Regions from separate parts of the Bacillus sp. V33-4 genome, predicted to be linked through region 1. Evidence: predicted binding sites of a transcription regulator. Region 1 holds the regulator's gene; each other region holds the start of a gene.

Region 1 (10,706 bases):
CTTTAATTTTCTTTTGATTTAGTAAATTTCTATAAGTTTAGAATCAGCAATTCATTTGCGGAAGCAGATAAAGTATAATTTTACAATACCGATCATTTGAAAATAAGGGGATGTAGACACGGATATGACTATTGAATTGCCATATAAAGACGCGACTGTTTCTTATCAAGTTTTAACACAGTCAGATGATCGTCTGTTTAAGGAGGCGGCTGCGTGTCTTGCTGACACCTTTACTGGCGTAAAACTAGGCGCTAGCATCATCAGGGAGCCGATGTGTTATACAAGGCATATTTTAAAAGATGACTTTGAAAATTTCGTTCTCGACTATCTTAACCATGTTGTCGAGCAGGGATATTGTTTTATTGCAACCGATGATAAAACCGGTATGGTAATCGGTGTTTATGCTTGCGAAATTTTTGATCCTGCAGAAACTGAAGCGCCTGTTTTTGAAGGAAGCTTTGAGCCTTTTAACCGGATTATCGAATTGCTTGGCGATTTAGATTCGAGGTTTATTGAAACCCTTGTACAGAGATTGGGAAGAATGCCGAAAAAAGATGAGTATTTGCATGCATTTATGCTCGGTGTCCGTACAGAAGATAATAGAAAACAGATTGCCAACCAGCTAATCCAAATGTCGTTGGACAAGGCGGAAATGAACGGGTTTAAAGGCTGCTTTCTGGAGGCGACCAGTTTTAAGTCACAAGTTTTGCTCACAAAGTATTTCGACTTTTATGTGCCTGTAGATACTGTCAATATGCCGATCCAGACAATATATGCTGAGACCTCCGTGTTTAAAACTATACCAGCGGAGGTTGGGAACAGCTGTCAAATTCTTTACAAGCCTTTAAATGGTACCGATAAAATCTAAGAATCTCTTGAACTACCCACCACTTATTTTTCTAACGAAAATTTGAAGTGGGGGATTCCTGCGAACACCAGTGTATCCACCAGTTTTTTAGAGGCTCTACCCGTCGTCCCGACGGTGATTGCTTAATATCTTGTACGTTGGCTTGCCACACGTTCTACTTTAGCATGGTTTTCGCAACTTCGGTACGTGTGGATACGAATTAGAACGTTGAAGATTTTACCTAGCAGACGTTTTTCCTGCTAGAACTCCCTATCTTCAGTTTTCAAAGAACAGCTTACGAGTATATATAGTACATTTGTTCGTTTTTTCAACAACTTTGGCTATCGCCAACCGACATTCATCTCCCACCTATTCATTGGGCTTCGCCCTTCCCATTCCTTGAGGTGGGAGTCTTCTGTCGGGAAATGATAAAAATCACGTTGGAAGTTTTCAGATGGATCTCGCAGGAAGCTGGTTCCCGTTAGTCGCATTTATCCCATTCATTCTGTATCTGGGAATATTTATTTTCGGCATTTGGTTTGCAATAACGTTAATCCGTACGTTAAAGGAAAAAAACCAAATTCTTAAAGAAATCGCCATGAATATCGAACAAAGAAACAAAGAATAGCCATAAATCATTTTTACACATACGAAAGAGGCTTCCCGCATGAACTCAAAGGAAGCCTCCTTTTTTATTAAGTATGAAACGACCTGGTAAACTCTATTCCACAAGGGTGTTTAGATTTCAGTCCGCCCATTATGTATGGGAATTACATACTCATCTTTTGTTTTCGCATAAAAAACATCTATATAAGAATTATTGATTTGCGGGCTTTGATAGTTTAGAAATAGATAGCTTTTCTCGCCAATTATTAATCTTTTCCTATATCGGATTCATAAGGACATTTCTGTAGTATTCCCTATTAGTTGTGGCCTTCATGAATCCTATGAAGAACACTTTGCCTATTTTCCGAATGAGTTTTGGACTTCATGAGCCCTATGAAGACCTCTTTGCCTATGTTTCGAATGAGTTTTGTCCTTCGTAGCCATAAAAGCACCCGCTCTCTTAGCCCATCTCAAGATAGCTGAAAAATGTTAAATTCAAGTTGTATAGATCACTAACTGAATTCCTGTTTTGATGTTGTTTTTTCTGATTTTGCCTGTTTTTCGTCATTTTCAGCCCACGACCATGAAACATCTGGCCGAGGATGTATAGGTCCTCGCATAAGTTCGTCAGTATTCTGATCATTGTCACCCTTTAGCATTTTTTTCCTGTTATCTGGCAATAAACTCACCTCCCATGGATTAGCTATATTGTTTTGGCAAGTTTTATACGGCAGACAGAACAGCGCGCCGATTTCGTATTAGATTGAAGGACTTGCTTCTATTTCAGCTTACTGTTTTACGATGTGACATGCAGGCATATCCGTCTTTACCGCTTTTTGCTTGGCCATGAGTTTGTTAGTATAACCTCGGATTGGCATGCTATGCTTGTATGGATGTTTCATTGAATCACTGCTCCCATTGTTTTGTGTTATAACTGGAGCAGGTGGACCAAACAAATAAAAACTCGCTAAATATTCACAAGCTTTCATTCAGTGCCCTCACGGATGTTCCGCAGGATGCGGCGTTGTAATAGTATGGTTCCATAAGCCAAGTTGGCCCTTGGCTGGAATGTACTTATCTAATTTTTTTATATGTTGGATTTCCCATGCAAGCCGCCCCTCACTAAAATTCCCAAAGTAGTATTCAATGCCAGTGACTAATCGTCCATCATCTAGCCTAGCTGATGCTCCTGTATCTAAAATTACTTTAATGCAATCAGATAAATGACTGGTTGCTAATATTACCCCGATTGGCAAATTCTTTGCTGTGTATCCATGCTTTGCAAGCAAAGAGCAAATAGGTTCTTGCCTACATGCGAATTTGTCTATTTTTTTGCTTGAGTGTATAGCTAGCTGGCCGCGGTGTTTAGTGCTCCAAGATCTTGTTTCAAATTGTTTTACACCCAGCACAATTAACATCGCCCAAGGTTGCATAATAGATAGGACTTTCACTTTCCACTCCTTTCAGTGATAACACACTGCACGACCCTTTGCATGGAATGTTTAAATTCCCTACAAAAATATTTGCTATTTATTTATTGTTGACCAAGTTATCGATATCTGAAAATGCAGAGGGTTATTCAATAAACAACTCAAATAAAAGCACCGGCTGAGAACTGGGAAAAGGATTGCCAACACGATGTTATTATGGTTACCCATCTTATCAACAAATATCATTTCAGTTTATGCCGTATAAACCAAGCCGATCGTGGCGTTTGACTTCAATAAATAGAATGACAAAGCCACATGACCTTTTATCAGATATGCGGCTTGTTTAATCGATATTCGATTATTGTAAAACGGAGTATCAATGAACTCGCGTTTACGATACAGTGGGAGTCAGGTAATCTTCCAGTGCCTGTTGCAGTGTAGCTTTTGTTTCTGCTTTATTTTCAAACGTTAACCCGAGTTTGGTGATTGTCCTTACGATTTCAGGACGCAGCCCTGTGATTACACACTCACACCCCATCATATTCGCTCCGTCGATAGTCCTCATCATGTGGTGGATAACTTCAGTCTCCATTTGCGCGATTCCTGAGAGATCCATCACCAAGGTCTGAATCCGCAGCCTTGCAATTTCCATTAATGCTTTCTCTTCTATCGTATTCGATCTAAACAAGTCAATTTTCCCTATTAAAGGCAGAACACATACTTTTGGGCTAATAGGAATAATTGGAACAGAAAGATCTTCCACCATCGCCTGCTGCGATTTAATCAAATCGTCTTTAAACTTAGAGTAACTCAGAAAAAAACCGTTCAAGAACTGGTCGATTCGGTCATTGACTTGTCGTTCGAGCTCAAAAAAATTTTCATGAGACGGTTTATTCTCACTGTCCACATCAAATCGTTCCAGGAAGTACCATACCGTCCTGCGGATGGCTTGAACCCATTCAAGCTTAAAGGCTAACGTCAAATTATGTTTGGCCCACGAAACGCCTTCCATTCTGGCGAACTCATTCAATGATTCATTTTGCTCACCGATTGAATACATTACTAACTTATGTGCGTTATTCAAGAGGTCGATGTTTCCGACTAACAAAATTTCTTCAATCTTTTCACGCACATTACCTGCTTCGCTCAACAGTTTCTCTTGAAAATCGTTACTATTATTACTGAAATATTCTGCATATTGTTTTTCCATGGTTAGCCCCATTTGGTACACTCCTATTCCGCATTATCAACTTGGTAATAGTTTTCTTCTATTGTATCAACTATTTGATAGACGGACCATTATTAAGTGTTACGTCTCGAGTTTGACTTCTTCTAAAAGTTGAACTAGTAGACTATTACACACTATCTCCGAAACCGAAAAAGAGCAGCTCAGCCTGCGTTCACGTTGAATATAAATAAAGCCTTCTCGACGAGAGAAGGCTTTATCTACGCGCATATTTATTTAACTTCGACTGTTGTTTCTTTATGATCATGTATTTCTTCGCCTTTTTCAACATGAATTTTCAAGTGATAAACACCAGGAGATGAAAAAGATGTATTCACAAAATAATCACCATTACTTGCTTCGCTTGCATCTATGAACTCATGCTTCTCCTCATTTTCCTTCCATAGTTCAAACCGAACATTCGCTTGTGTTAAAGGCTGATTTTCGCTTTGAATATTGGCAGATAAATCAACATCTTCATTAACAGAGACGATAGTTGGAACACTAATGCTGATGGAAGCACTGCTATGATGGTGATCTTCCGCAGCATGTTCATCATCATGCTCTCGAGCTTGCTCTTCATGATGATGCTCCTCTGCAGATTCTTGATGTTGGTGGTCTTTTGCGCTTTCCTTCTGTTCAGCTTCATTTTGTTTGCTAGGTTGATTTGCTTCATTTGAACAACCTGCCAGTATTATAAATAAAGAAAATAATGAGAACAGTAACGTCTTCATGATAGTCATCCTTGCCTAGCTTAGTAGCATTACATTTTTAACATACACATGTTAATTATAACAAAAATCACTTTTAAAAACTGTGTGTTCTGTGAACAAGGGCAATAAACCTTATAATGAAAACAATCCTGTCCCTGAGTGCGGGGATTGTTATGTTTTAGAACGACAATGCAGAACATAAAAAAGAATGCCACCGAAAAGATTAACAATCATTTCGGGAGCATTCTCAGTATGACAAACTCGCAATAAATGTGATAAAAATGTGATTTATTTCGGATTTAGGAGTTTAAAAACACCCCTCAACCCTTGATGTATCAACGTTTCACAGAACGTTATTACATCATGCCGCCCATTCCACCCATGCCGCCCATGTCAGGCATTCCGCCGCCTGCACCAGCTGGCTCCGGCTTGTCAGCAACAACAGCTTCTGTTGTTAAGAACATAGCCGCTACAGATCCAGCATTTTGAAGAGCTGAACGTGTAACTTTGGTTGGGTCAACGATACCAGCTTCGATCATATTTACCCATTGGCCAGTAGCAGCGTTAAAGCCTGTTCCGATTTCTTCACGCTTTAAGCGCTCAACGATAACTGATCCTTCAAGGCCGGCATTGTGAGCGATCTGGCGTACAGGCTCTTCGATTGCGCGCAATACGATGCTGACACCTGTTGCTTCGTCACCTTCAGCATTAATAGCTGCAACTTGGTTGTACACGTTTAGAAGCGCTACTCCACCACCGGATACAATACCTTCTTCAACAGCAGCACGAGTAGAGTTCAAAGCATCTTCAATGCGAAGCTTGCGCTCTTTAAGCTCAGTTTCAGTAGCTGCACCAACTTTAACAACCGCTACTCCGCCAGCTAACTTAGCAAGGCGCTCTTGTAATTTTTCACGGTCGAATTCAGAAGTTGTTTCTTCCATTTGAACGCGGATTTGATTGACGCGAGCCGCGATTTGAGCAGATTCCCCTGCACCTTCAACGATTGTTGTGTTTTCTTTTGAAACAACGACTTTAGAAGCGCGTCCTAAAGATTCAATTGTTGCAGATTTAAGGTCACGGCCAAGCTCTTCAGTGATCACTTCACCGCCAGTCAGGATCGCGATATCTTCAAGCATTGCTTTACGGCGGTCACCGAAGCCAGGAGCTTTAACAGCAACTGCATTGAATGTTCCGCGAAGCTTGTTTACTACTAATGTAGCAAGAGCTTCCCCTTCGACATCTTCAGCAACAAGCAATAAAGGCTTACCTTGTTGAACCACTTGCTCAAGAACAGGGAGGATTTCCTGGATGCTTGCGATCTTCTTGTCAGTGATCAAGATGTATGGATTATCAAGAACAGCTTCCATTTTATCTGAATCAGTAACCATGTAAGGAGAAGCATATCCACGGTCGAACTGCATACCTTCCACGACGTCCAATTCAGTTGTGAAGCCTTTTGATTCTTCAATTGTGATAACACCGTCATTGCCAACGCGTTCCATTGCTTCTGCGATTAATTGGCCGACTTCGTTGTCATCAGCAGAAATAGCAGCAACCTGAGCAATTGAAGCTTTTCCTTCGATTGGCTTGGAAATAGCTTTTAATTCTTCGATTGCAGTGTTAACCGCCTTCTCAATCCCTTTACGGATACCCATTGGGTTAGCGCCTGCAGTTACGTTTTTAAGACCTTCGCGAATCATCGCTTGAGCAAGTACTGTAGCTGTAGTTGTCCCGTCACCGGCAACATCATTCGTTTTGCTGGCAACTTCAGCAACCAGCTTAGCACCCATGTTTTCAAAAGCATCTTCTAATTCAATTTCTTTTGCGATTGTTACGCCGTCATTTGTGATAAGCGGAGAACCGAACTTTTTCTCAAGAACCACGTTGCGTCCCTTTGGCCCAAGAGTTACTTTTACTGCGTTTGCAAGAGCGTCGACTCCGCGAAGCATTGCGCGGCGAGCGTCTTCACTAAATTTAATGTCTTTTGCCATTTGTAAAAACCTCCTCAAATATTGATGAATGATATAATCTTCAAATTATCCTGGATGGAGCTTACTTGCCGACTACAGCAAGAACATCATTTTCGCGAAGAATTAAATATTCATTACCTTCGTATTTTACTTCTGTACCAGCATATTTTGAGAAGATAATGCGGTCGCCCACAGACACTTCCAGGGCAGCGCGTTCGCCGTTAGGAAGATCGCGGCCAGTACCTACAGCAATAACTTTTCCTTCTGAAGGCTTCTCTTTCGCTGAATCCGGTAATACGATACCGCTTGCAGTTTTTTCTTCACTTTCAACAAGCTCAATAACAATACGGTCACCTAATGGCTTTAACAAGTGAAACAACCTCCTCTAAATAAATATGTAATATTGTTTTTATTAGCACTCTTACCAACCGAGTGCTAACACAATTATTATAATAATTAATTCATTTCTTTTTTGCAAGCAGGAACCTTGAAAATTTTAAAAGAAAATGCGATATCCATTTATGATGTCATTAAGCATTGAATTAAGGGCATTCTAAATAGGCAAAATCATAATGGCGAAAACCTTAACAGTATATAACAGTTTACCGTATTTATGCTCGTTACAAAAATCGCGATTCCAACCCTTACTGTTTGAAACATTAGACCGATTATTAGTAAAATAGAACGGAGTATATTTTCGTACCATAAAGGAGTTATTTTGATTGAAGAAGGAATACTGGATAATTTTAATTGCATATATTACGATGCAGGTTTCCAGCCTGGCAGGCGTTCCCCTTGTCGTTTATATAGGTTTACTTCTTGGAAATAGTCGCGCGGAAATGCAGCAATTAGCGATTCCTTACTGGATTGTGATCAGTTTTTCGCTAACGCTGTTGATTGTTCTCTTTTTATTGAGAAATGACAGGAAATTAGAGCTCAATGATGAACGGCACTTAGCCTCGCCTATTGTCTCAATTGCATGGGCAGTGGGTGGAATCTTTATAGCACTTTTTGCCCAATCATTTGCCGCTACAATTGAAAGCATCTTTGGGATCGAAGTGGGCTCTGAAAACACTCAGCAAATTCTCGGATTAATTGAAACCTTTCCAATTGTGATTATCGTGAGTTCGATCATCGGACCGATACTTGAAGAAATTGTTTTCAGGAAAATTTTATTCGGTTCGCTCTATAAAAGGATGAACTTCTTTTTTGCCGCTCTAATCAGCTCAGTCATTTTTGCTGTCGCCCACTTTGAGCTTGAGCATATTCTTCTGTACTCCGCCATGGGTTTCACGTTCGCTTTTCTCTATGTGAAAACGAAAAGAATACTCGTACCGATATTTGCCCATGTCGCCATGAATACTCTTGTTGTCGTGATTCAGCTTAATCAGGGCAAACTGGAAAAATGGCTTCAGGATGCAGAACAAATTCAAAGCTTTATTGGAGGATTTTAAATGAGGCAGTCTCCCTTAGGTTCAGGGATTATCTACATTGTACTAGGATTGTTGTTCACCTATTTTGCGGTCCAAAGAGTCCATGAACATGGCTGGGGATTTGTCAGCTATTTACTTGTTCTATTAGCGACTTTTGACTTTGGGTCAGGACTGAGAATGGTTGTCCTGCACTTCAAAATACAAAAAGTTAAAAAACAACAGTAACGTCGTTCTGCGTTAACCAGGATAAGCCTCCTTCGATGTGAAAGAGGCTTTTCTTATGCTTATTTTCTAGCCATTGTATTTTTTCTAATAGCTTGTTCTTCGATAACCCTATTCTTCTGTTTCTGTCGGGTAATGCTTTAAAAAGTAGACGAGCGACTGCAATTCAACCGCCAAATCTATATGATGAACGCGGATCGCAGCCGGGACATTTAATCTGGCTGGAGTAAAGTTTAATATCCCTTTTACATTGGCCTGGACAAGCCTGTCCGTAATCGGTTGAGCAACAGGGGCCGGGACAGTTAAAATGGCAACCTGGATATCGGCTGCAACGATTTGTTTATCCATGTCATCCATGTGAAAGATGGGAACCTCTCCAATAGTTTTACCCACTTTACCCTCATCGACATCAAAAGCAACCTCGATTTTCGTGTTATTATTTTTAAGGAAGTTGTAATGCAAAAAGGCAGTTCCCAAATTCCCAACTCCAATTAAGGCCACCTTTGTTAACTCATCCTGGTCAAGTGTCTTCCGGAAAAAAGATAATAAATAGTTAACATTATATCCGTAACCTTTTTTGCCTAATGCACCAAAGTAGGAAAAATCCCTGCGGATTGTTGCCGAATCAACCTTCACAGCCTCACTCAATTCGGCAGAGGAAACTCTCTGTTTTCCCGATGAATGCAAATTTTTTAAAAACCGGTAGTATAAAGGCAGCCGTTTAGCGGTTGCCTGTGGAATTTTCACCGTTTCATTCGCCAATGTGATCCCCACCCTCTTATGTTTAAGCTATATTTTATCTTTTCTAAAAAAATCACCGTTTTTTCCACCCGTTTTTTCAACTAAGTATGTTTTGCCGATAACCATGCCTTTATCGACTGCTTTGCACATGTCATAAACGGTTAATGCGCAAGCAGCAGCAGCTGTTAGCGCTTCCATTTCAACTCCTGTACTTCCTTTTGTTTTTACGGTAACATGAATAGATAGACTATAATTCTCTTGTTCGTTTTCCCACGCAAAAGCGATATCAATCCCTGTTAGTGGAATGGGATGGCACATTGGGATGATCTCCGCGGTTTTTTTCGCTGCCATGATTCCAGCGACCTGGGCTACTGCCAGGACATCACCCTTTTTCACTTCATTGCGGGTAATTTGTTCATATATAACCTGGTTTACGGTTATGTTTGAACGGGCGATTGCCGTTCGGACCGTTTCCGGCTTGCTGCTTACATCGACCATCTTCGCTCTTCCTTCTTCATTAAAATGAGTAAAATCCGACATTTTCTCTACACCTCACAACAAAATCATACACTATTTTGACATTTTTGTGTAAACTTTGTACTATTTTTCACAAAATCACTGTTATTGCTCACCCTCTGTGAATGCGATACACTATTTCTAAGGCAATTGAGGTGAAAACAAATGATATTACTACAGGTTAACCAACTATCAAAATATTTTGGCGCCGATCTTATTTTATCGAATATAAAGCTTGAATTACAAACGCGTGATCGAATTGCTCTTGTTGGCAGAAACGGAGCCGGAAAGTCCACGCTATTAAAAATTATCGCCGGCCGGATGTCGTATGATCAAGGCGAGATCATCAAGCCGAAAGGAGTTTCGATTGGATACCTGGCACAAGACAGCGGTTTAGAATCCGCGATGTCGATTTGGGATGAAATGTTAACTGTATTTGATCCGCTCAGGAAAATGGAAACAGAGCTGCGCAGCCTCGAGGCGAAGATGTCTGACCCTTCCACGCTAGAAGATTCGCGGCTTTATAACAAAATCCTTAATGAATATGACCAACTGCAGCTGCAATTTAAAGAAGATGGCGGCTATCAATACGAAGCTGATATTCGATCTGTTTTGCACGGACTAAACTTTCAATCCTTTGATTATACAACTAAAATTTCAAGCTTAAGTGGGGGGCAAAAAACGCGTCTGGCACTTGGAAAGCTGTTATTAAAAAAACCTGATATCTTAATTTTGGACGAGCCAACGAACCATCTAGATATTGATACCCTGTCATGGCTCGAGCAATATCTTCAAGGTTATGAGGGAGCCATTCTGATCGTTTCACATGACCGCTACTTTTTAGATAAAGTGGTCAATCAGGTCCATGAGTTATCCCGTATGCACATCCAGAAGTATTTAGGAAACTACAGCGTTTACCTGGAGAAAAATGCAGAGATGTACGAGCAACAAATGAAACAATTCGAAAAACAGCAAGATGAAATTGCAAAGCTGCAGGAATTTG
Region 2 (10,706 bases), on a different contig from region 1:
CTTTATTCGGCAAGCCGGACGTGCTGCTGCTTGATGAGCCGACGAACCATTTGGACATTAAAGCAATCCAGTGGCTCGAAGAATTTTTAATTAACTTTGAAAACACAGTTATCGTGGTCTCGCATGACCGCCACTTTTTAAATAAAGTATGTACACACATTGCCGACCTTGATTTTAGTAAAATTCAAATTTATGTTGGAAACTACGATTTCTGGTATGAATCAAGCCAGCTTGCTTCCAGAATGGCAACGGATGCAAACCGGAAGAAAGAAGAAAAGATCAAAGATCTGCAAAACTTTATTGCCCGCTTCAGTGCCAACGCATCGAAATCAAAACAAGCAACGTCCCGAAAAAAACTTTTAGACAAGATTACTCTTGATGATATAAGACCTTCATCGCGCCGTTACCCTTATGTCGGCTTCACGCCAGAAAGGGAAATCGGCAACGATCTATTGAGAGTTGAAGGCATTTCAAAAACGATTGACGGTGTCCGGGTCTTAAACAATATTAGCTTTATTGTAAACAAAGACGACAAGATTGCCCTTGTTGGCAAAGATGAAATCGCCAAAACAACACTATTCAAAATTTTGACGGGTGAAATGGAACCGGACAGCGGCTCGTTCAAATGGGGAGTCACTACTTCACAGGCGTATTTTCCTAAGGATAATTCCGAGTTCTTTGAGGGAAATGAGCTCACTCTTGTTGATTGGCTTCGCCAGTTCTCACCGAACGACCAAAGTGAAAGCTTTTTACGTGGTTTCCTTGGAAGAATGCTTTTCTCTGGTGAAGAAGTATTGAAAAAGGCCAGTGTGTTATCTGGTGGGGAAAAGGTGCGTTGCATGCTGTCGAAAATGATGCTGAGCGGTGCTAACGTCCTCTTGCTTGACGAGCCGACAAACCATCTTGACCTTGAATCGATTACCGCTTTAAATAACGGCTTGATTAATTATAAAGGCTCGCTTATCTTTTCATCCCATGACCATCAGTTTATCGAAACGATTGCAAACCGGGTTATGGAAATCACGCCAAACGGCCTGATGGATAAACAAATGAGCTATGATGAGTATTTAGAAAACAGCGAACTGCAGAAACAAGTTGCTGCGTTGTATGAATAAACATTGGAACAGGGAAGCCATTTGTGCTCCCCTGTTTTTTTAGTGTTAATTACGGGACCGTGTCGATCTCCAACGCAACCATTCTATTGTTTTGACATATAGCCCAGCTTTTCCTGATTCATGTTTACTTCTTCAACTCCGTCGGCTTTTCTACTTTTGCATTTAAGCATATTTTGTAAAAAGTTAGGAAAGCTTAAGCTTAAAGCAGAAGGAGGTGTGATATTTTGGCGAGAATAGGTGTAGAACAATCTCTTTCATATGTTCAGGACGCGCTTCGGGAGAAAGGCTATGATGTTGTGGAGCTTAGACAGGAATCGGATGCAGAAAACTGTTCCTGCTGTGTTATTACGGGGCTTGACACGGATGTGATGGGTATTGAGGATACAGTCACGTCCGGCCCTGTGATCGAAGCACGCGGACTAACCGCAGAGGAGGTTTGCCAGCGGGTTGAAGAACGTTTGCGCTGATTTCAGGCAGCGTGATATGTGGTTGAAAACCTTTGCGTCGATACGGATCTCTCCGTTCAAGTGAACAAAGTATTGTAAACATATATATTCATACGGTTATCACAGACTAAAGGGCTGCAAAGGCAGATTCCTTTAGTCTTTTTTATGTTCCAACCTTAAAAAATACTGTTTAAGATCAATTTTTTCGGTATAATCGTGGTAACCGAATATTGTCGATTTTAGAGACGGAATTATTGTATTGGATTGATGCAGATGATAAACGAGCAATTTTGGATACCGATTAAACTTTCGATGCAGGTTGCCTGTACCTCATTACTAATCGTTTTATTATTAGGTTTAGTCCTGGCAAAAGTTTTTGCCGGCAAAAACTTCCGGGGTAAAGTGATATTGGAAACGATTTTGATGCTTCCCCTCGTCCTCCCTCCGACCGTGATTGGATTCTTGCTTATTATAATTTTCGGTAATAATAGCCCGATTGGTGCGTTCATAGAGTCGATTTTACAGCAATCTGTGATGTTTACTGCTACAGCCGCTGTAATTGCTTCAGCCGTTGTCGCCTTCCCGCTCATGTACCAATCGGCAAAGACGGGCTTTCAGTCGGTGGATATCGGAATTGAAGAAGCGGCACGAATAGATGGCGCAAGCGAATGGAAGGTGTTTCTACTTGTCACGATTCCGCTTTCTGTTAAGGCGATAGTGTCCGGGGCGATTCTAAGTTTTGCGAGGGGGCTTGGCGAATTTGGTGCGACATTAATGTTTGCCGGCAATATCCCCGGAAAAACGCAAACGGTGCCGACAGCAATATATGTCGCTCTTGAGTCAGGAAATATCGATTTGGCGTGGCTCTGGGTGGCTTCAATGGTTATCATTTCATTCATAATGCTCTTATTGACCCAGATCATAAAATAATTGAGCAAGAAGCGTGCGTCCATCTGATAAGGGTGAGCCAAAATAAAACGCAACCGAATAAGCAAAGACGGCGTGTAACTGTTAAACACGCCGCCTTTTTTTCATCCGTTTAGGAGCGCGGTACCTTAATGAGAGCAGTGCTCCACCAGCGATAATAATAACAATTCCATAGAGGGCATTCATGTTAACCGTTTCACTTTTTGCTTTGATTGGTTGATCGGGCTTTTTATTTGCCTTCTTGACTTGTTCAAGCTGAATGGTTTGAAGCACTTCGCCATTTTGGTTTTCGATCGCAAGGAGGCCTTTTTTATCCACTCTTTTAACCATTCCTTCAAGCGGTTCGGTAATCGCGGTTGCAGCGCTTGTCTTATACTTTTGGTTCCCGAATGAATACTCGGAAGAAGCTGGCAAAGTTGCCGATTTGAAATTTTTAAAGCCATACTCAAACAGTGAAATCGTATCCTGGTAAGCGTCCCTTTTGTAATCTGCTTGAAGAATGATTGCTGTCAGTTGAATATTTTTATTTTCAGCGGTAGTTGCGAGTGTTTGCTTTGACTCATTGATAAAGCCTGTCTTTCCGCCGGTCACACCTTCAAACGGATATTCACCTTTTATCATTAGATGATGGGTAACAAGGGTTGTATCCCAAGATTGCCCTTTCCAGGCCATTTCTTTTGTTCCAAAAATACTCTTAAATACTGGATTATTAATCGCATAACTTGTAATTTTGGCGAGGTCTGCTGCTGTACTATAATGGTTTTCATCGAAAAGGCCGTGCGGGTTTGTGAAATTTGTATGAGAAACCAAGGACTTTTCATGCAAATATTCAGTCAGGTTTCGGGAGAAATCCTCAACACTTCCATGAAGATGCTCGGCAATCGCCACAGCTGCATCATTTCCGGAGTTAATCAGCATTCCCTGGATAAGCTTTTCCAACGTCACTTGTTCGCCTTCCACAAGGTATACCCGCGTGCCATCAGTTTGAACGGCATTTCTACTCACCGTTACAATATCACCAAGATCACCGTTCTCAATTGCATATATCGCTGTTGCAATTTTTGTCAGACTCGCAGGGTACATGATTTCGTGCCCCCTTTTTTCAAATAACACGGTCCCTGATTTAGCATCCATCAATATCGCTGCCCCACTGCGTAATTGCACATCTTCAGCCTGCTCTGCTCCTGCCGGGGACTGATGAAAAAAGGAAACCAATATAGCTGTTAAAAATAAAATAAGTTTCTTCATCTTAAAACACCCTATCAAAATAATTGTCGAATTTGATTTTAACAAAAAAATAGAGCAAATGGACTATATAATTGAATTTGTTACAAAAATGCAAAACAGTTTCCTTAATCTAGGTTCTTATTGACTTCAACATTTGAAAAGTTCTTATGTTAGTTAACAAAATATAGTTATGATTAATATTTGATTCTTGGCTGAAACTACAAAAAACCTGGATGATTAGATCCAGGTTTTTGCTTAGTTTCATTTAGCGACTCTTTCGAGGATACATCGAGTTAAACACAGATTGTCGCGTGAATGAGCAATGACCGCCAAGGTCTTGCGTTAAGCCCTTGGCAATATAATGTTTACGGTCGTTCCTTCATTCTCTTTACTTTCAATATGTAAATTTCCTTTATGGGTTTTCAGGATTTTATTGCAAATCATCAATCCAAGACCGGTTCCCTTTTCCTTAGTGCTGTAAAAAGGCTCGCCAAGCTTGGACAACCTCTCTTCAGGAATTCCAATTCCCTGATCTTTTACGTTAACATATATATAATTTTGATCTTGTTTAATCGTGATAAGTATTTCACCGCCAGCTGGCATAGCTTCAATCCCATTTTGAATGATATTTATCAAAACCTGCTTCATTTTTGATACTTCACACTCTACATATAGATCATGATCGCTTGTTACGACATTAATCGTGATATTGCACATGATTGCCTGTGTGTTTAAAAGGGTTACAACTCCCTTTACTAAATTAACAATATTCGCTCTCTCGATATCTGTGGCCTGCGGCTTGGCCAGCACGAGCAGATCCGTTACGATTGATTCAATCCGCTGCAATTCTTCAAGAATTACTGGAGTATAGTCATCCGCTTCCTTTTCCCCGAGCAACTGTGTGAATCCTTTAATTGCGGTTAAGGGATTACGGATTTCATGGGCAATAGACGCAGCCAACTGGCCGACGACCGAAAGCTTTTCAGCATTGTGAAGCCGTTCTTCAGTCCTCTTTTGTCCAGTTATATCGCGAATGATGATTTGAAACATCCTTCGATTTTTATAGATAGTCGGTATTAATTGAATCTCTGCCCGGCGCAGCTGGCCGTCGCTTCTTTTTAAATTGAGCTCGAAATTAATGCTTTGTTTAGCAGCAAGGAAATTGGTCAAGTATTTTTGGTCCGATTCTGCCACATAATCATATAAAGATGTGCCGATAATTTCGTTATTGCTTGTAAAACCGAGCAATTTCCTTCCTTCACCGTTTATATAAGTCCAAATTCCATCCCCGGTTGTCATACCGATCGTGTCTCTTGAAAATTCGACAAGCAGCCGATATTTCTCCTGGGTTTCAAGAATTTCTTCTTCCATAATAATACGTTCAGTCATATCTCTTGAGATGCATATCGTTTCGTTTGCCTGATTAGTCGGGGAAGAGATCGTTTCAAGCCAAATATAATCCCCTTCTTTCCGCCTGAACCGAAAGCTGACGCGAACCGTTTTCCTGACGGCCAGCTGTTGAAAGATTTTATCCAAATGGTGATGATCATTAGGATGGCAAAAGTCGTAAAGGTTTTTTTTAAATAATTCTCGGGGTGAATATCCGAGCAAGGAATAACTGGATGGAGTTACAAATAGAAAAGTTCCATTTTCCGAATGCTTTGTTAAAACATCCTTCGAATGGGTCAGTGCGAGGCGGAGGTTCTGAATCTCATCCTTTTCATCACCTACTTTTATCAAGTCCGTGTCAATCATTGAGCTTATGGCCTCCGTTTCTTAGAGCTGGCAAGTTCTTAGAATGTTGGAATTTCTCACTTATCATTATCATACAAGATACTTCCATTAAGAAGGGAAGAAATATCTATTTTATTGGAAAAATAAAGAAAATATTCCGCGACAAAAGGACCTTGTTGAATGTTGGAAATCCAGTGAGAGGTCGATAAATAGCAGTCTTCTACCCCTTTTGTCTCAGGTTCTCTTGCGATTGCTATAGGAAGCCGCCTTCCCCCACTGTTAATTATTCATATCCATCAGAGAAAAGTAAATAAGCTAATCAAAAAAAATTTTGACAAGTTTGCCTTCATATCAAGCATATTCTGTATAGGGACAAACTTTTAAGGAGATGAAGCAAATGAAATTCTATGTTTTTAAAAAAGAATCACTGGTTTTATTTATCATCATTTGTATGGTCGTGATCACAGCATCTATTTGGTTTTTTGCTCATTCAGATTCTGTGCCGGCCAGTGGTGCTGATGTCGGCAGCAAAGCTCGTGAAATCCACCTGATTACAAGTGAATTCAAGACAAAAATGGACGACGGATCCGAAATGGAAGTGTACCGCTGGGATCCAGGAACTATTTTTGTTGAAAAAGGAGAGAAAGTAAACTTAAAAATTTTCGGAGTTAACGGGCGCGAGCATCCATTTATAATTGAAGGTACCAATATCAAAGGAACTGTTAAAAAGGGCAAAGAAACTGTGGTTCCGCTTCAGTTTCAAGATGAAGGAGTTTACAGGCTGATTTGTCATACACATAGCCAAAGCATGAAAGGTCCGATGATTGGCTATATTATCGTGGATTAAATTTTTCAAAGCGAAAGTTTACGGAAAGAGTACTAAGCCCCCTGCACAAAAGTGCCGGGGGTTTAGTATTCTTGGGGTTCCAGACGAGTTAAATGGTTAATAAAAGAAAATACTAGGATAAAAAGTGAGCAATGGAGTGGAAAAGCTTGATAATCCTAAAAGCGATGATTATTTACCTCGTAACGATTGCCGTAATGAGGCTTATGGGAAAGTCGTCAATTGTACAGATGACTCCTTATGATCTTGTAGCCATTATCATTATCGGAACAGTAGCATCAGAACCATTAATCAGCACCGAGCTTATTCCAAGCCTGATTACACTGGCCATCATTACAGCTATGTATATCCTCTTTTCTTTTTTAACGTTACACCCGCTCGGAAATAGATTATTTCTCGGTGAACCAACCATCCTTATTAAAGATGGAAAAATCATTGAAGACAACCTTGAAAAATCGCATTTATCTGTTTCCCAGGTTCTTTCGATTTTGCGCAGCAAAGGTTATCCGAAGGTGGCTGACGTTGGATACGCTGTTCTGGAGCCTATAGGTGAGATCAGCATTGTTCCGAAAACAGAAAATACACCGGTCACCGTTGACCACTTAAATATTAAAATCGAGGATGAAGGCTTGCCCATTGCCGTTATTATTGACGGCAGGATTCAATCGCGAAATTTAAAACTATTACATATACGAAAGGATTGGCTGATTGACAAATTGGTTTTAAATCAATTGGAACCAAAAGCTATCATTTACGCCTATATAAATGAAAAATCCAAAACGCTCGTTGTCAATCCGCGCAAGTCTGAACAAAAAATCATTGATCCGTGAGAATGTAAAATAGAAAACTCGGTTTGGTAGAGCTTCCTTTTTTTATATAACAGTTGATGATTTTTTGACTATAATTATAATACAGATTGAATTGTGAATATTCCCCTCCGTTTATTCTCTAAATTTTTTAACATGAATAAACCCTTTATTTTAATGGTTTTTTGACATTCTACATATTGTTCATAATTTCACAACATTTTGTGATGTTGCTCATATTTTAACCTGTTATACTTGAGTTAGGATTTAAATATGCTTCTGTTATATAATTTAATCTAACTTGAGGTGAGTATGATGGAAAAGTGGAATAGTTTTTCAGGAGGAGCTTGGCAGCAGGAAGTAAATGTCCGCGATTTTATTTTAAGAAACTATACGGAGTATAAAGGCGATCATTCATTTTTAGAGAAGCCGACCGATGCAACAGAGGCACTCTGGACACAAGTGATGGAATTAACAAAGAAAGAACGCGATAACGGCGGTGTCCTTGATATGGATACAGAGATTGTCTCAACGATTACATCTCATGGCCCCGGGTATTTAAACAAGGAAACAGAAAGGATCGTCGGCGTCCAGACGGATCAACCGTTTAAGCGTTCCATGCAGCCTTTCGGGGGAATCCGCATGGCTTCACAGTCCCTTCAATCATACGGGTATGAACTTGATAAGCAGGTCGAAAAGTTTTTTACCGACTATCGCAAAACCCATAACGCAGGTGTTTTTGATGCTTATACAGAGGAAATGAAGCTTGCCCGGAAGGCAGCGATTATTACAGGTCTGCCTGATGCTTATGGCCGTGGAAGAATCATCGGTGATTATCGGCGTGTTGCCCTTTATGGTGTAGACTTCCTGATCCAGGAAAAGAAAAAGGATTTGGCTGCAACAAGCAGTGTGATGTCTGAAGAAAACATGAGGCTGCGTGAAGAGCTTTCTGAACAGATTCGTGCTTTGAAAGAGTTAAAAGAGCTTGCCGCAAGCTATGGTTTTAATATCTCCGAGCCTGCCGCAAATGCACAGGAAGCATTTCAATGGTTGTACTTTGCTTATCTGGCTGCCATTAAAGAGCAGAATGGTGCTGCGATGAGCCTTGGAAGAGTTTCCAGCTTCCTCGATATTTATATTGAACGGGATCTTGCAAATGGAGTATTATCAGAGAAGGAAGCTCAGGAATTGGTTGACCATTTTGTCATGAAGCTTCGCCTTGTCAAGTTTGCCCGAACTCCCGATTATAACGAATTGTTCAGCGGCGACCCAACCTGGGTGACAGAATCAATCGGCGGTATGGCTTTGGACGGCCGCTCACTTGTGACAAAAAGCTCATTCCGGTTTCTTCATACGCTTAATAATCTTGGCCCGGCGCCCGAACCGAATTTAACCGTGCTATGGTCAGAACAGCTGCCGGAAGGATTCAAAAGATATTGTGCTAATATGTCCATTCAAACCAGCTCAATTCAATACGAAAATGATGATATTATGAAGCCGGAATATGGCGATGACTATGGAATTGCCTGCTGTGTTTCCGCAATGGAAATCGGAAAACAAATGCAATTTTTCGGGGCAAGGGCTAATTTAGCGAAAGCCTTATTATACGCAATCAACGGCGGAATAGACGAAAAGCTGAACATTCAAGTCGGTCCTAAATACCGTGCGATTACATCCGACGTACTAGAGTATGAGGAAGTATTGGAGAAATTCGATGGAATGATGGAATGGCTGGCGGGCCTTTATATCAATACCTTGAATGTCATTCATTATATGCATGATAAATATAGCTATGAACGGATCGAAATGGCTCTTCATGATACGGAAATCCTCCGTACAATGGCAACAGGGATTGCCGGATTAAGTGTAGTTGCTGATTCCTTAAGTGCAATCAAGTATGGCCGTGTTCGGGTTATCCGCGATGAAAACGGGCTCGCAACCGATTTTGCAATTGAAGGTGATTTCCCTAAATACGGAAATAATGATGACCGTGTTGACGGCATTGCCGTTGAAGTTGTAAAACGTTTTATGAAAAAGCTTAAGAAGCACCAAACATACCGAAATTCTGTTCATACAATGTCTATTTTAACGATTACATCCAATGTCGTTTACGGTAAAAAGACAGGTAATACACCTGACGGACGGCGCGCCGGAGAACCATTTGCACCTGGTGCGAATCCTATGCATGGCCGGGATACGAAAGGAACACTTGCTTCCCTTTCATCCGTTGCAAAGCTGCCATACAGCTACGCATTGGACGGAATCTCCAATACATTCTCGATTGTACCGAAAGCTTTAGGCAAAGATGAAGACAGCAGAATCAGCAATCTAGTTTCAATTCTTGATGGCTATGCGGTAAAAGCAGGACACCATCTCAATGTTAACGTCTTTAACCGTGAAACGTTGATGGACGCAATGGAGCATCCTGAACTATACCCACAGTTGACGATTCGTGTTTCTGGATATGCCGTTAACTTTATTAAATTGACACGCGAACAACAGATGGATGTTATTAACCGGACATTCCATGAGTCCATGTAACAACCCTGTTAATCTATCAATATAATTATGTTTAAGATTTTCACGCGCCGTCTCCCTCCCCTGCTTAGCCGGGATTAGGAGACGGCCCGCTAATATTGTTTCACAACGGCTCAAAATCTTCTAAGCTCTCTCAAGTGAAAGGGGTTTCTCATCATGATTGGAAATATACATTCAATAGAGTCCTTTGGGACAGTCGACGGACCAGGAATTCGCTATGTTATCTTTACACAGGGCTGCTTGCTGCGCTGCCAGTTTTGCCATAATGCTGATACTTGGGAAATCGGTTCCGGAAAACAAATGGCTGTTTCCGAAATCATTGAGGAACTAAAGACATATTTGCCTTTCATTCAAGCTTCAGGGGGAGGAATTACGGTAAGCGGCGGTGAACCACTTCTGCAAATTCCGTTTTTGACTGCATTATTTAAAGAATGTAAAAAGCTCGGCATCCATACAGCTATCGATTCTTCGGGCGGGTGTTATTCAACTGCCCCACACTTTCAGGAACAGCTGAAAGAGCTTCTAATTTATACTGATCTTGTTTTACTAGATTTAAAGCACATCGACCGAAAAAAGCATATCAAATTGACAGGAATGGGCAACGAACATATTCTTGAGTTTGCAAAATTCCTTGACCAACATGATACTCCCGTCTGGGTTCGCCATGTCCTCGTCCCAGGGGTCACTGATGATCTAACAGATTTGCAGGAGCTCGGAAACTTTATTGGCCAACTGACCAATGTACTTAAGGTTGAAGTGCTGCCCTATCATAAGCTGGGTGTTTATAAATGGGAAGCACTGGGACTCGAATATCCGTTAAAGGGTGTTGAACCACCACGCGAAGAGAGTGTTGTAAAGGCTTTAAGTCTGTTAACAAGTAAAGTTGTGCTAAGACGTGATTGATAACTTATAAATAGATTGAAAGAGTTGACACCGAAGGACGACCCTTCGGTGTCTTCTTCTGTTTTTGGACTTCCTCATTTATTGTAGTCCCCCCTCTCTTATCTTAAAACGCAACTCGCAAACATCACAATTGTTATAAATTTTCGAATTGTTTATTGACTTTTAG
Region 3 (10,706 bases), on a different contig from region 1:
ATAGATGAATCTAATAAAAAAAGAGAGAGGTGAAAATTTGCATTTCCTGCAGATTTCATCGTTATCTTAAGAACAAACAGGTAGACACTGGATTTAAAGTTCAATTTAAACAGAATCAAAACAGTACTTAAGTGCTTTCACCGAACCGTAAGATGCAATTAAAATTTCCTCCGTAAATATGTCTAAAATATGAATTGTATATTCAAAAAGTAAACAATAGGTTTTTTTATAGTTGATATACTTACCGGGGGTAGTATTTTATAAATGTAATAAAATTATATTTTGGAGGGTTTCTAATGGAAAAGACATCATTACTGGTTAAAGGCTTAATACACTTGTTTGGCCATAACCATTCCGCACATAACCACTCTGCAACGACAAAGCATCATCATTGATAAAATAGCTGCAAATAACGGGCATGTATTAATAAAACAAGGAGGTTAAATAATGGAGATACTTAATCTTGAAAAACCTCACTGTTTAGATCCAACATCCAAAAAAAAGCTGGTGGACACTTTAAGCAATATTGAAGGAAATGTTCGAGAAATTAATAGTTTAATTGAAAAAGACCACGACTTTGAGGATATTATCTTTCAAATTATCGCTTCCAAGGCTGCCTTAAAAAGTGTAGTATTCGTTCTTTTCGAAGAAAAAATGAAAAAATGTCTGGCTGAGCAAATTGAAAAAGACAACGAGGAAGAGTTAAATAAGCTGTTTATTACCTTTAACAGAATACTAAAAATATGAAAAAGCCCTGGCTGAAAAATTCCTGCCAGGGCTTTTATTTTTATTGTTCACTGCCCGCTTTTATGCAGCGATTGTGCCTGACATGCGGGTAACTTTTCCGTATTATTGTGGCTGGATTAGCACTCCGCCTTAAAACTTAATCATATTTTTAAGGGAAACATTTTAGGTTCTTTATGCCGCTTGCGGGAATCAGTAAAATCTGCTGTAAATTTGCAGAAAATATGCAAACATTTCTTGGGCATTTACCTACACTTGGTGAATGCGGAAACCATATGATACGACTGTTACGGCTAATAACAAAATTGGGGAGGAAATGCTATGCAAAGTATGGATTATGCGAAATTTAAATCTACTCATATGGAACACATGGGCTTGGTGAAGACAATCCAGGATTGTGAAATAACTTGTGAACATATGGGGACTATGGTGCTGCGAATGAGCGATGTTCATGCCAGAAGAAACCAACTGCTTCTATTGCGAGATTGTGCAGATATATGCACATTGTCAGCGAAATTAATCGCAAGAAACAGTTATGTGGAAAAGTCAGTTGCCGAATTATGTGCCCATATTTGTGAAATTTGTGGAAACGAATGCTTAAAGTTTCCAGATTCTCATTCACAAAGATGTGCACAAATTTGCTTGCATTGTGCCCAACAATGCCGGGCTTTTGCAAGATCCCGGCTGGAGAGTATGTAAGCAATCAAAAAAGTTTTCATGTAAACAAATAAAGAGGGTGTCCCAAAGATTGGATTTTGGGACACCCTCTACTTATAATTAATAAAAATGAAGCATTGGTTCCGTTAGTTGCAGCAGGAGGAATTGTTCTCGTTATTGCAATCATATTATTTGGTGTAAGTGAAGAGTTTTAGTGAAGAGTTATTCACAATTTGAATGATTATAAGTTTACCACTATATGTATGTAACTTCACAAACGTCTCGAAAAAGAGGGGAAGGAATGGATTAGAGGTTAGGTTAGCTTATTTGTTCAAACGGGGTTAATGAGGAGAGTTTGTCGTTTTTGCCGTTTTGCTCAAGGCTCCGGGCGAAGTCACAAGCTTTATGGAAGCAGTTAAAATCCGCTGATGTGTAAAATCGGCTCGACCAATCAAAGCTTCCCTCACAGTCTGCTGGATATACTGCCACTTTCCACTGATAATAATTTTTCTGGTCCGGTTCGCCTTCTAAGGCTATGAGCCAATGGGTGATTTTGTCTCCGGGAATGGGAAGGGTTTCTTTTAAAGAATTTAAGTCTTCGGGTCCAATTTGTATTAGCGATTTCTGGTAAAAGTCGCGATAATTTTCATATACCACTATAATCCCTCCATTTCATCAATCTTACTTGCTTCTATTATATGTGAAAATCAATAAAAATTAGCAACTTATTTGTTAAAATTTTTCGAAAATTAGTTTGATCTTTTCGATATTGTGATTGGCGTCACAACTTTTAGAGAAGCGGCCGCTTATACTGATCATAATAACTGTGATTGTCGAAGGAGAGATTGTTGATGGAAGGTTGTATGGGTGCTTTTGCAAACCGTAAGCCGGTCGAGTTGTCACAAGGATTAGCTTTGTTGAAGGAAGAACATCCGCCGTTGATTCAGTTGCTTGATGAGCTTGTAGAGCTATCCAAAAAAGTTGAAGACTCAGACCAAAAACAGGATGTATTTGCGATTTTAACTGAAAAAGTAAAAGCATTTTTTAGTAAGCTTGAGCGCCACTCAGAAAAAGAAGAAGGTATTCTGTTTAAAATGATGGAAGTTTATCTTGGTAAGGGAACGGGTCCAATTGCAGTCATGGAACATGAGCATGAGCAGGCCAAATCAATGATTCGCGGCTTTCTTAACAAAACTGAGGGTGACGGTCCATTATCAACAGAGGAAATGCATGCATGTACAGCATTTATTAGAAAAGCTTATTCAATACTAGTGGACCACTTCGCAAAAGAAGAAAATGTGCTGTATCCAATGGCGGAGAATTTGTTTACTAAGGAAGAAAAAGAATTGCTGTATGCAAGGGTTCAATCATAATAAAAAAACAGGGTAGAAGGACTTTTCCTCCTATCCTGTTTTCTTTTTTATACCAAAATCCGGAGACGAGCATATATTCCTTAATTCCACTGCTCCAACTTTTGATCGGAAGGAAGGAAGAAGGCCAGCAAACCGAGCAATGGAAGAAATCCGGTGAAAATGATCGTTTGTGAAAGCCCGATGAGATCGGCTAAATAGCCGAGCCCGATCGATCCAAGCGCCCCCATTCCAAATGCCAGGCCGACCGTCAAGCCAGCCATTGTCCCGATTTTTCCCGGCACGAGCTCCTGGGCGTAAACAACCGTGACAGAAAAGCTCGACATCAGAAGCAGTCCGCTTAAAGCAAGCAGCAAGAATGCTGCAAAAGGCGGAACAAACGGGATCAGCAATGATAACGGGGCGGTGGCGATCATCGAAACTAAAATAACCGTTTTCTTGCCAAACCGGTCGGCAAGCGGCCCCCCGAAAAATGTACCGATTGCACCGGTGATTAAGAAAGCAAATAGGAAAATTTGAGCTTCTTTAATTGATAGTGAATATTTTTCGATTGCGAAAAATGCATAGAAATTGGTGATCCCGGAAATGTACCAGGAGCGGGCAAAGATTAGAAACAAAATCAACAAGAGTGAAACCCAGACACCTTTGCGAATACCGTTCCCAGCTGTGCTATCTTTGCTGCTTTGCTTGCTTTTGAAAGAACGTTCAACTTTAAGCATGCCGGAATACCAATTGGCAATATAGATCAATAATCCGACCGCGGCCGCTGCAACTAATGTAAACCAGGCAGCACCGATTTGGCCGAGCGGGACAAGAATGACCGCAGTAATAAGCGGGGCAAGGGCCTGGCCTGAATTGCCGCCAACCTGGTAAATGGATTGGGCAAGCCCCCGGCGTGCCCCGGCCGCCATATAAGCAACTCTTGATCCCTCTGGATGGAAAACAGCAGATCCAAGGCCAATGAACAAGACGGACAGGACAACCAATTCAAACCGGGGTGCAAGAGCAAGGCCAAGAACGCCGAAAAGCGTAAAGGAAAGCCCGATCGGCAGCGCGAAGGGCGCTGGTTTTTTATCTGTGGCCATTCCAACGAGCGGCTGCATAATCGACGATACAATATTCAAAGCGAAAGCGATCATGCCAAGCTGCGTAAAGCTGAGCCCCATCGATCTTTCCAGAATCGGGAACATCGCTGGAACAACAGCCTGGATCGAGTCATTCAATAAATGGCAAATTCCGATAATAATTAATATTTTGTATGAAGTATTCGCACGGTCACGTGGCGACATGCTTGCAGCTATTGCAGATTGGCTCATGGAGTATCTCCTTTTATATGACTGTATAAATTTATAAAAGTACCATTTTTTATTCTTTCTTCTATATTACAAGATTATCAATTGTTTAAAAATGATTTTGTTTCTATTCTCGAAATTTATATGTAATAAACAAGCAAATAAACTAAACAAAAAGAAGAAGAGCATTGGACCATATTCCCAAAGCTCTTCCCTTTACTCAGCAAGCGGAAGGATAATTGAAACTTGAGTACCCTGCTTCTCTTTGCTGGTAATTTCAATCGTGCCGTTAAAGGATTGCACTATTTTTTTGCAAATCACAAGGCCGAGGCCTGTTCCCATATCCTTTGATGTATAAAAAGGGTCAAAAACCCTGTTGAGCGCTTGTTCAGAAATTCCTGAACCGGTATCGATAATCTCTATTTTGCAAGTTTCCTGTTCTTGCATCATATTAATTTCAAGATCACCGCCATTTTTCATAGATTCAAAAGCGTTTTTTGAAAGGTTCAAAATTACCTGCTTCATTTGGTCCTTTGTGCATTCAACCGGCAATGGAGTGTTTGGCAAATAGTAAGAACATCTAATGTTATGAAGATTTGCTTCGGAAGAAATGATCGGCTTCAGTTCGGTAAAAACTGACCTTATATCGATCATATCTTTCTTTTGGGCGGTCGGTTTACCCAGAATCAAAAATTCACTGACGATTTCATTAATGCGGTTGATCTCTTCATTGATGATTGAAAAATAGTAGAGGTCTTTCGGATCACGGTATTTTTCGCCCAACAACTGGACAAGCCCTTTAATGCCTGTAAGGGGGTTGCGGATTTCATGGGCTGTACTGGCTGCGAGTGAGCCTACCAGCTCAAGCTTTTGCGCTTCAATTTGCGCTTTTTCTTTTGCTGTTTGTTTTTTTAATAGATAGCACTTAATTAGAAGGAAAAGAATATGGAAAAAAACCAGGGTCCCAGCTATTAATGCGACCATTTCCTTTCCTGTATTCTTCCAGTCAAAGTCGGGAATTTCCGCTTTAATGCTCCATGGAAGCCGCTCAATTGGCATTGTCAACCACTCGTTTGCAGTTGAGCTCGTCTTTTCAGATCCATTGAAATTCATAATAATGTGGCTTTGTCCATTGACAATTAAAAGATTTGTGTCAGGTGTCAACACTCTCATAACATTTTCAATATAGTCAACCCTTAAATGGGCAACAAGTATCGAACTTAGTTCATTTCTTTCATTGATAACGGGTGCAGCCAGGCCAATCACGGTTTGACCATTTTCAAGAGTTTCCTGATGGTCGGATATAACCGTATCCTTCGTATTAATGGCAGTTCTAATATACTCCATGGAGGAATAATCAACATGATCGAGCAGTGATTGAGATCCGGTAACAACCGTTCCTTCTTCATTCAGTAAATAAAGGCCCCCATAGCGAGGGTCTTTTTGGTGTACTTGCTGGAGCAATGGCTCTAATTCTTGCGGGGAATCGATCATACTTTTAAGCGTAATTGCAATAATATCCAGGCTCGTCACGGTTTCAGTAATTAGCTGATCCCAGGTTCTTTGATGGATCGATGCAATCCATTGGGTATCAGCCTTTCGATGTTCGTAATCTTTCTGGATGAGATTATATATTTGTAAAAAGATTCCTAACATACTGGGCAGTATAACGATCAACAAATATAGCAACGCATTTTTATTAAGTTTTGGCATAGACACCTCTATTTTAAGTGCTTATAGGCAATTAAATTATAACTTAATTAAGGGTATTAAGCACTATGCCTTTATCTGGATTTATTGACACCATCCCGAAATTTTTCTATAATTTAGTTTGAAGTCGAGATATCTTTTTATAAAGGAAGATTTACATGAATTCTGAAGTTAACCAATCCTTAAAGCTATTTATCGTTCTTTCCAGGGCATATAAAGCGATTAATGAGCAGGTCAATAAAGCAATCCAGGCGAATGGATTAAACCCGACTGAATTTGCTGTTCTGGAGCTTTTATACCATAAAGGCCAGCAGCCGCTCCAGCAAATAGGCGGTAAAATTTTGCTTGCAAGCGGAAGCATAACATATGTCGTCGATAAACTCGAACAAAAAGGTCTTTTAAATCGTGCCGCTTGCCCGAATGACCGCAGGGTTACGTATGCGATTATTACGGATAAAGGCAAAGAATTCATCGAGGCTATTTTTCCCGAACACGAAGCAAGGATCCATGAGCTTATGGACGTTCTTTCCGAAGAGGAAAAAGCAACAGCAATCGAATTGCTAAAAAAGATCGGACTACCCGTCGCGAAATACTAACCACGGGTCCCTGTATAAAAGAGTTGTAAGATTGCCACTAGAGGCAGTCTTTTTTTATGCTCATAAAATTCGGGTTTCGTTTAATATTCAAATAGATTCTTACGAGAAACTGCTCGCTGACTATTATTAATGAGAAAAAGTAAGCTATATATTGACCCTGTACCTAAGTACAGGGTTTATACTGTATAGGAGGTGAAACAAATGCAATTACTTATAGGAGAATTGGCCAAGAAGTGTGATGTTAACAAAGAGACCATTAGATACTATGAACGTATAGGTTTAATTCCAGAACCTGAACGTACGGATTCAGGATACCGAATGTATTCAGAACGGATTGTCGACCGATTAAATTTCATTAAACGTTTGCAGGAATTGGGATTTACCCTAAATGAAATTGATAAATTGTTAGGTGTTGTCGATCGGGATGAAGCAAAGTGCCGTGATATGTATGACTTTACTGTTTCTAAGATAGAAGACATACAACGCAAAATTCAAGATCTTAAAAGAATTGAACAAATGCTCATTAACCTAAAAGAAAGATGCCCTGAAAACAAAGATATTTATGCATGTCCCATTATTGAAACAGTAATGGGAAAATAAGAAAAGAACATTATGAGAGACACATTATCAGGCCATGTTTGGTTTCTACTCGCATTATTCATATGTCCATGTCATGTGGTTCTACTGATGGAAGGTAACAGTTACATTAATGATAAAAAAACGGCTATAAAGGCTATTACAACAAAGGTGTTAGAGCTAGGGCTTGGAGTAGAGGAGGATTTAAAATTGAAAAAATATCGAGTTAATGTTCAAGGAATGACCTGTTCAGGTTGCGAGCAACATGTCTCAGTTGCATTAGATAATATAGGTGCAAAGAATGTTGAAGTTGATTTTCGCAAAGGGGAAGCTTTATTTGAGCTACCAAATGACGTAGAGGTTGGAACAGCCAAACAAGCGATTGTTAAAGCAAAGTATCAACCAGGAGAAGTTGAAGAAATACATCCCCAGGTAAAAGTGAACTTAGGTAATGAAGGTGACTATGACTATATCATTATTGGTTCTGGTGGGGCCGCTTTTTCATCTGCCATTGAAGCAGTCGGTTATGGCGCAAAAGTTGCTATGATCGAACGAGGGACGGTGGGTGGAACATGCGTTAATATCGGCTGTGTTCCTTCTAAGACCTTATTACGAGCAGGAGAAATCAATCATTTAGCAAAAAATAATCCATTTATAGGATTGCACACTTCAGCTTCAGATGTTGATTTAGCCCTGTTAGTAAAACAAAAAAATGAATTAGTAAGTCAACTTCGAAATGAAAAATATGTGAATCTAATTGACGATTACGGTTTTGAATTAATAAAAGGTGAAGCTAAATTTGTAAATGAAAATACAGTTGTAGTTAATGGCAAGCAAATAACAGCAAAACGATTTTTAATAGCGACAGGTGCTTCTCCATTTGTTCCCACTATTCCAGGATTAACTGAAGTAGATTATTTAACAAGCACTTCATTACTTGAATTAAAGAAAGTTCCAAAGAGTCTTGCTGTGATTGGTTCTGGATATATCGGATTGGAATTGGGACAACTATTTCGTAACCTGGGCGCAGAAGTCACTTTGATTCAAAGAAGCGAGCGTCTATTGAAAGAATACGATCCAGAAATAACAGAAGCAATAACGCAGGCCTTAACAGAACAAGGAATCAACTTAGTTACAGGCGCAACATATGAAAGCATAGAACAAGATGGAGACATAAAAAAAGTTCATGTAGAGATAAATGGCAAAAAGCGAATAATTGAGGCAGAACAATTGCTTGTTGCAACAGGAAGAAAACCAAATACAGAATCTCTTAATTTACAAGCAGCAGGTGTTACAGTTGGTTCTCTTGGTGAAATCGTCATTGACGAGTATTCTAAAACGACGAATTCCCGAATTTACGCAGCCGGAGATGTAACTCTTGGTCCGCAATTTGTTTATGTCGCTGCTTATCAAGGCGGAATTGCTGCGCGTAATGCAATCGGAGGTCTAAATCGAAAAATAAATTTAAAGGTAGTTCCAGGTGTAACGTTTACTACTCCATCGATTGCAACGGTTGGTTTAACTGAACAGCAAGCAAAAGAAAAAGGTTTTAAAATCAAAACATCAGTTTTGTCGTTAGATGCGATACCAAGAGCCTTGGTTAATCGAGAAACGACAGGTGTTTTTAAATTAGTAGCAGATGCAAAAACATTAAAAGTGTTAGGGGTCCATATAGTTGCGGAAAACGCAGGAGAGGTTATCTATGCAGCAACATTAGCTGTAAAATTCGGTTTGACAGTAGAAGATCTACGAGAAACTCTTGCTCCATATTTAACAATGGCAGAAGGATTGAAATTAGCCGCCATTACGTTTGATAAAGATGTATCAAAATTGTCTTGTTGTGCAGTATGAGTCTCAAAAAGCCGATATTCCTAACAACAGGAATATCGGCCGCTGTTTTCACAAGTTATTCAGGTTTATTATTTGCATCAGGGTCGGGTGTGAAGTTTGGCTGATACCCATCATATTTGACTATATTCACCATTCCTGCCGTAGCATGGTGCAGGTCATGGCAGTGGAAAAGCCAATTTCCAGGGTTATCCGCTTTAAAAGCAACAACGTATTCATCACCTGGATTTAGATTAATCGTATCTTTTACAATTGGTGAACCTTGCACAGGCTCGCCGTTTTTGCTCAAAACTTGAAAGAAATGTCCATGCAGGTGCATTGGATGAACGTCAACCTTAGAATTATTGACCAATTTTACTTTAACCAGATCACTGCTTTTCACATCAATACTTTCTGTATCCGGGAATGTTTTTCCGTTGATTGTAAAAACCATATTTTCACGATCCATCTGTGTATTAAGGTCCATAGTATACTCTACATCATACTGTTGGTCTAACTTAAATTCTCCGTTTTTCGCACCACCGTAGTTTATAAAGGAAAATTCGGATAGGCTTTCATTTTGATTGGCTTGGTCTTTCGACTCAGTAGTGCCTTCGTATTGAATTTTTGCTTTCATGCCATCTGTACCTTCCATGTCCCCATGACACTCAAGATACCATTCCCCTGGATTGTCTGCGGTAAATTCAATGTCGTACCGTTCACCAGGAGCAATTGCGATTAACTGATCCTTTAATTCCTGCGGCTCATTCAGTTCTTGTCCGTCTATCGCGACTACTTTAAACTTATGGCCGTGCAGATGAATCTTATGGGACAAATATCCGATATTCGCCAAGCGGATTCTGACTTTTTCTCCTTCTTTGACTGTTAGGGGCTCTATTAAATCTCCACTTTTTCCGTTAATCGTAAAAATATCATAATTGGCCATGCTATGTCCCATTGATTCTCCGTTTTCGTCACTGGCACCGTTTTTCTTTTCACTATTCTTGTCTTCGTTTGAATCCATTCCGCTCATATTGCTGTGATCCATTCCGCTCATGTCGCCATCCATTCCGCTCATCGAAGACTCTGATTCTTCAGGATTGCTCATCCACTCATCAAGCATAAGGCTGTAATCGCGGTCATATGTTTTTTCTTTAGGTTCGACTATAAAGGAGCCGTAAAGTCCCTTATCCAGCTGATTAACTGCTTCCTGATGGGTGTGATACATATATGTTCCAGGATCGGCAGCCGTAAATTCATACGTGAACGATTCTCCAGGTTGGACCGCATTTTGTGTCACACCAGGAATTCCATCCATTTCGTTTGGTACTCGAATTCCGTGCCAGTGAATGCTCACAGGGTCGGGAAGTTCGTTCTTGAGGGTGATTTTGACCTTTTCTCCTTGCGTAACGCGAATTTGTGAGCCCGGAACGGAACCATTAAACGTCCAGGCGTTTACGTTTGTCTCTTTGTTTAACTGGTGGTTAGCCTCTTTAGCGACAAGAGTAAATTCATTGCCCGTAAGCGTTTCGAAATTAGCAGTTTTTAAACCTTTCGTTTCGTTCGCCTGGCCAGTTGTTTCTGTTTCCTTTTTATTAGTCTCGCTGCCATCTCCGTTTTGAGCAGCAGAACAAGCAGCTAGTATTAAAATGACAAAAGACATTAATACAATAAATTTAAGCTTCATTAGAGCACCTCCATAATTTTTCTGCTTAAGATTAGTGGATAATCTTGCAGAAACTATGAATTTAATGTTTCTAAAAAATGAACTTAAACGGTAAATGTCACTTTTGTCCAAATGATAAGCATCAAACATATTATTTGTCACAAAACATTCACTATATTTTAGACAGTTACCCCAATTTGTAATGAAAATCGGTTTTTTCTGCAAATTTTCTTGTTATTATTAACCAAAAAGGAGGTATTCCTTATGA

The links. Region 1 encodes Rex, which represses fermentation and respiration genes when NADH is low (regulators of the CRP and FNR family bind a similar motif). Its sites were predicted from a motif close to TTGTGAAATATTTCACAA; they were not measured.
Region 2: the regulator Rex is predicted to act here: its motif matches at 7,300-7,317, upstream of pflB (formate C-acetyltransferase).
Region 3: the regulator Rex is predicted to act here: its motif matches at 2,171-2,188, upstream of CVD23_RS12655 (hemerythrin domain-containing protein).

The regions. Positions count from the first base shown of each region.
Region 1 is NZ_PGVC01000048.1:5,086-15,791, reverse strand. It holds gene CVD23_RS17245 (hypothetical protein) at 125-868, shown strand; gene CVD23_RS22050 (hypothetical protein) at 1,302-1,475, shown strand; gene CVD23_RS17230 (ASCH domain-containing protein) at 2,452-2,904, opposite strand; gene CVD23_RS17225 (STAS domain-containing protein) at 3,275-4,105, opposite strand; gene CVD23_RS17220 (FixH family protein) at 4,342-4,842, opposite strand; gene groL (chaperonin GroEL) at 5,178-6,812, opposite strand; gene groES (co-chaperone GroES) at 6,874-7,161, opposite strand; gene CVD23_RS17205 (CPBP family intramembrane glutamic endopeptidase) at 7,514-8,245, shown strand; gene CVD23_RS17200 (YdiK family protein) at 8,246-8,449, shown strand; gene CVD23_RS17195 (redox-sensing transcriptional repressor Rex) at 8,558-9,208, opposite strand; gene moaC (cyclic pyranopterin monophosphate synthase MoaC) at 9,236-9,727, opposite strand; gene CVD23_RS17185 (ABC-F family ATP-binding cassette domain-containing protein) at 9,869-10,706, shown strand, end outside.
Region 2 is NZ_PGVC01000050.1:18,832-29,537, reverse strand. It holds gene CVD23_RS17600 (ABC-F family ATP-binding cassette domain-containing protein) at 1-1,115, shown strand, start outside; gene CVD23_RS17595 (YkuS family protein) at 1,340-1,582, shown strand; gene modB (molybdate ABC transporter permease subunit) at 1,838-2,491, shown strand; gene CVD23_RS17585 (D-alanyl-D-alanine carboxypeptidase family protein) at 2,573-3,736, opposite strand; gene CVD23_RS17580 (PAS domain S-box protein) at 4,058-5,470, opposite strand; gene CVD23_RS17575 (cupredoxin domain-containing protein) at 5,847-6,296, shown strand; gene CVD23_RS17570 (DUF421 domain-containing protein) at 6,443-7,123, shown strand; gene pflB (formate C-acetyltransferase) at 7,415-9,640, shown strand; gene pflA (pyruvate formate-lyase-activating protein) at 9,794-10,540, shown strand.
Region 3 is NZ_PGVC01000032.1:94,277-104,982, forward strand. It holds gene CVD23_RS12640 (metal-sensing transcriptional repressor) at 448-747, shown strand; gene CVD23_RS12645 (four-helix bundle copper-binding protein) at 1,066-1,443, shown strand; gene CVD23_RS12650 (hypothetical protein) at 1,720-2,058, opposite strand; gene CVD23_RS12655 (hemerythrin domain-containing protein) at 2,253-2,774, shown strand; gene CVD23_RS12660 (MFS transporter) at 2,855-4,087, opposite strand; gene CVD23_RS12665 (ATP-binding protein) at 4,280-5,776, opposite strand; gene CVD23_RS12670 (MarR family winged helix-turn-helix transcriptional regulator) at 5,932-6,369, shown strand; gene merR1 (mercury resistance transcriptional regulator MerR1) at 6,571-6,969, shown strand; gene merA (mercury(II) reductase) at 7,156-8,796, shown strand; gene CVD23_RS12685 (multicopper oxidase family protein) at 8,852-10,459, opposite strand; gene CVD23_RS12690 (ubiquinol-cytochrome c reductase iron-sulfur subunit) at 10,703-10,706, shown strand, end outside.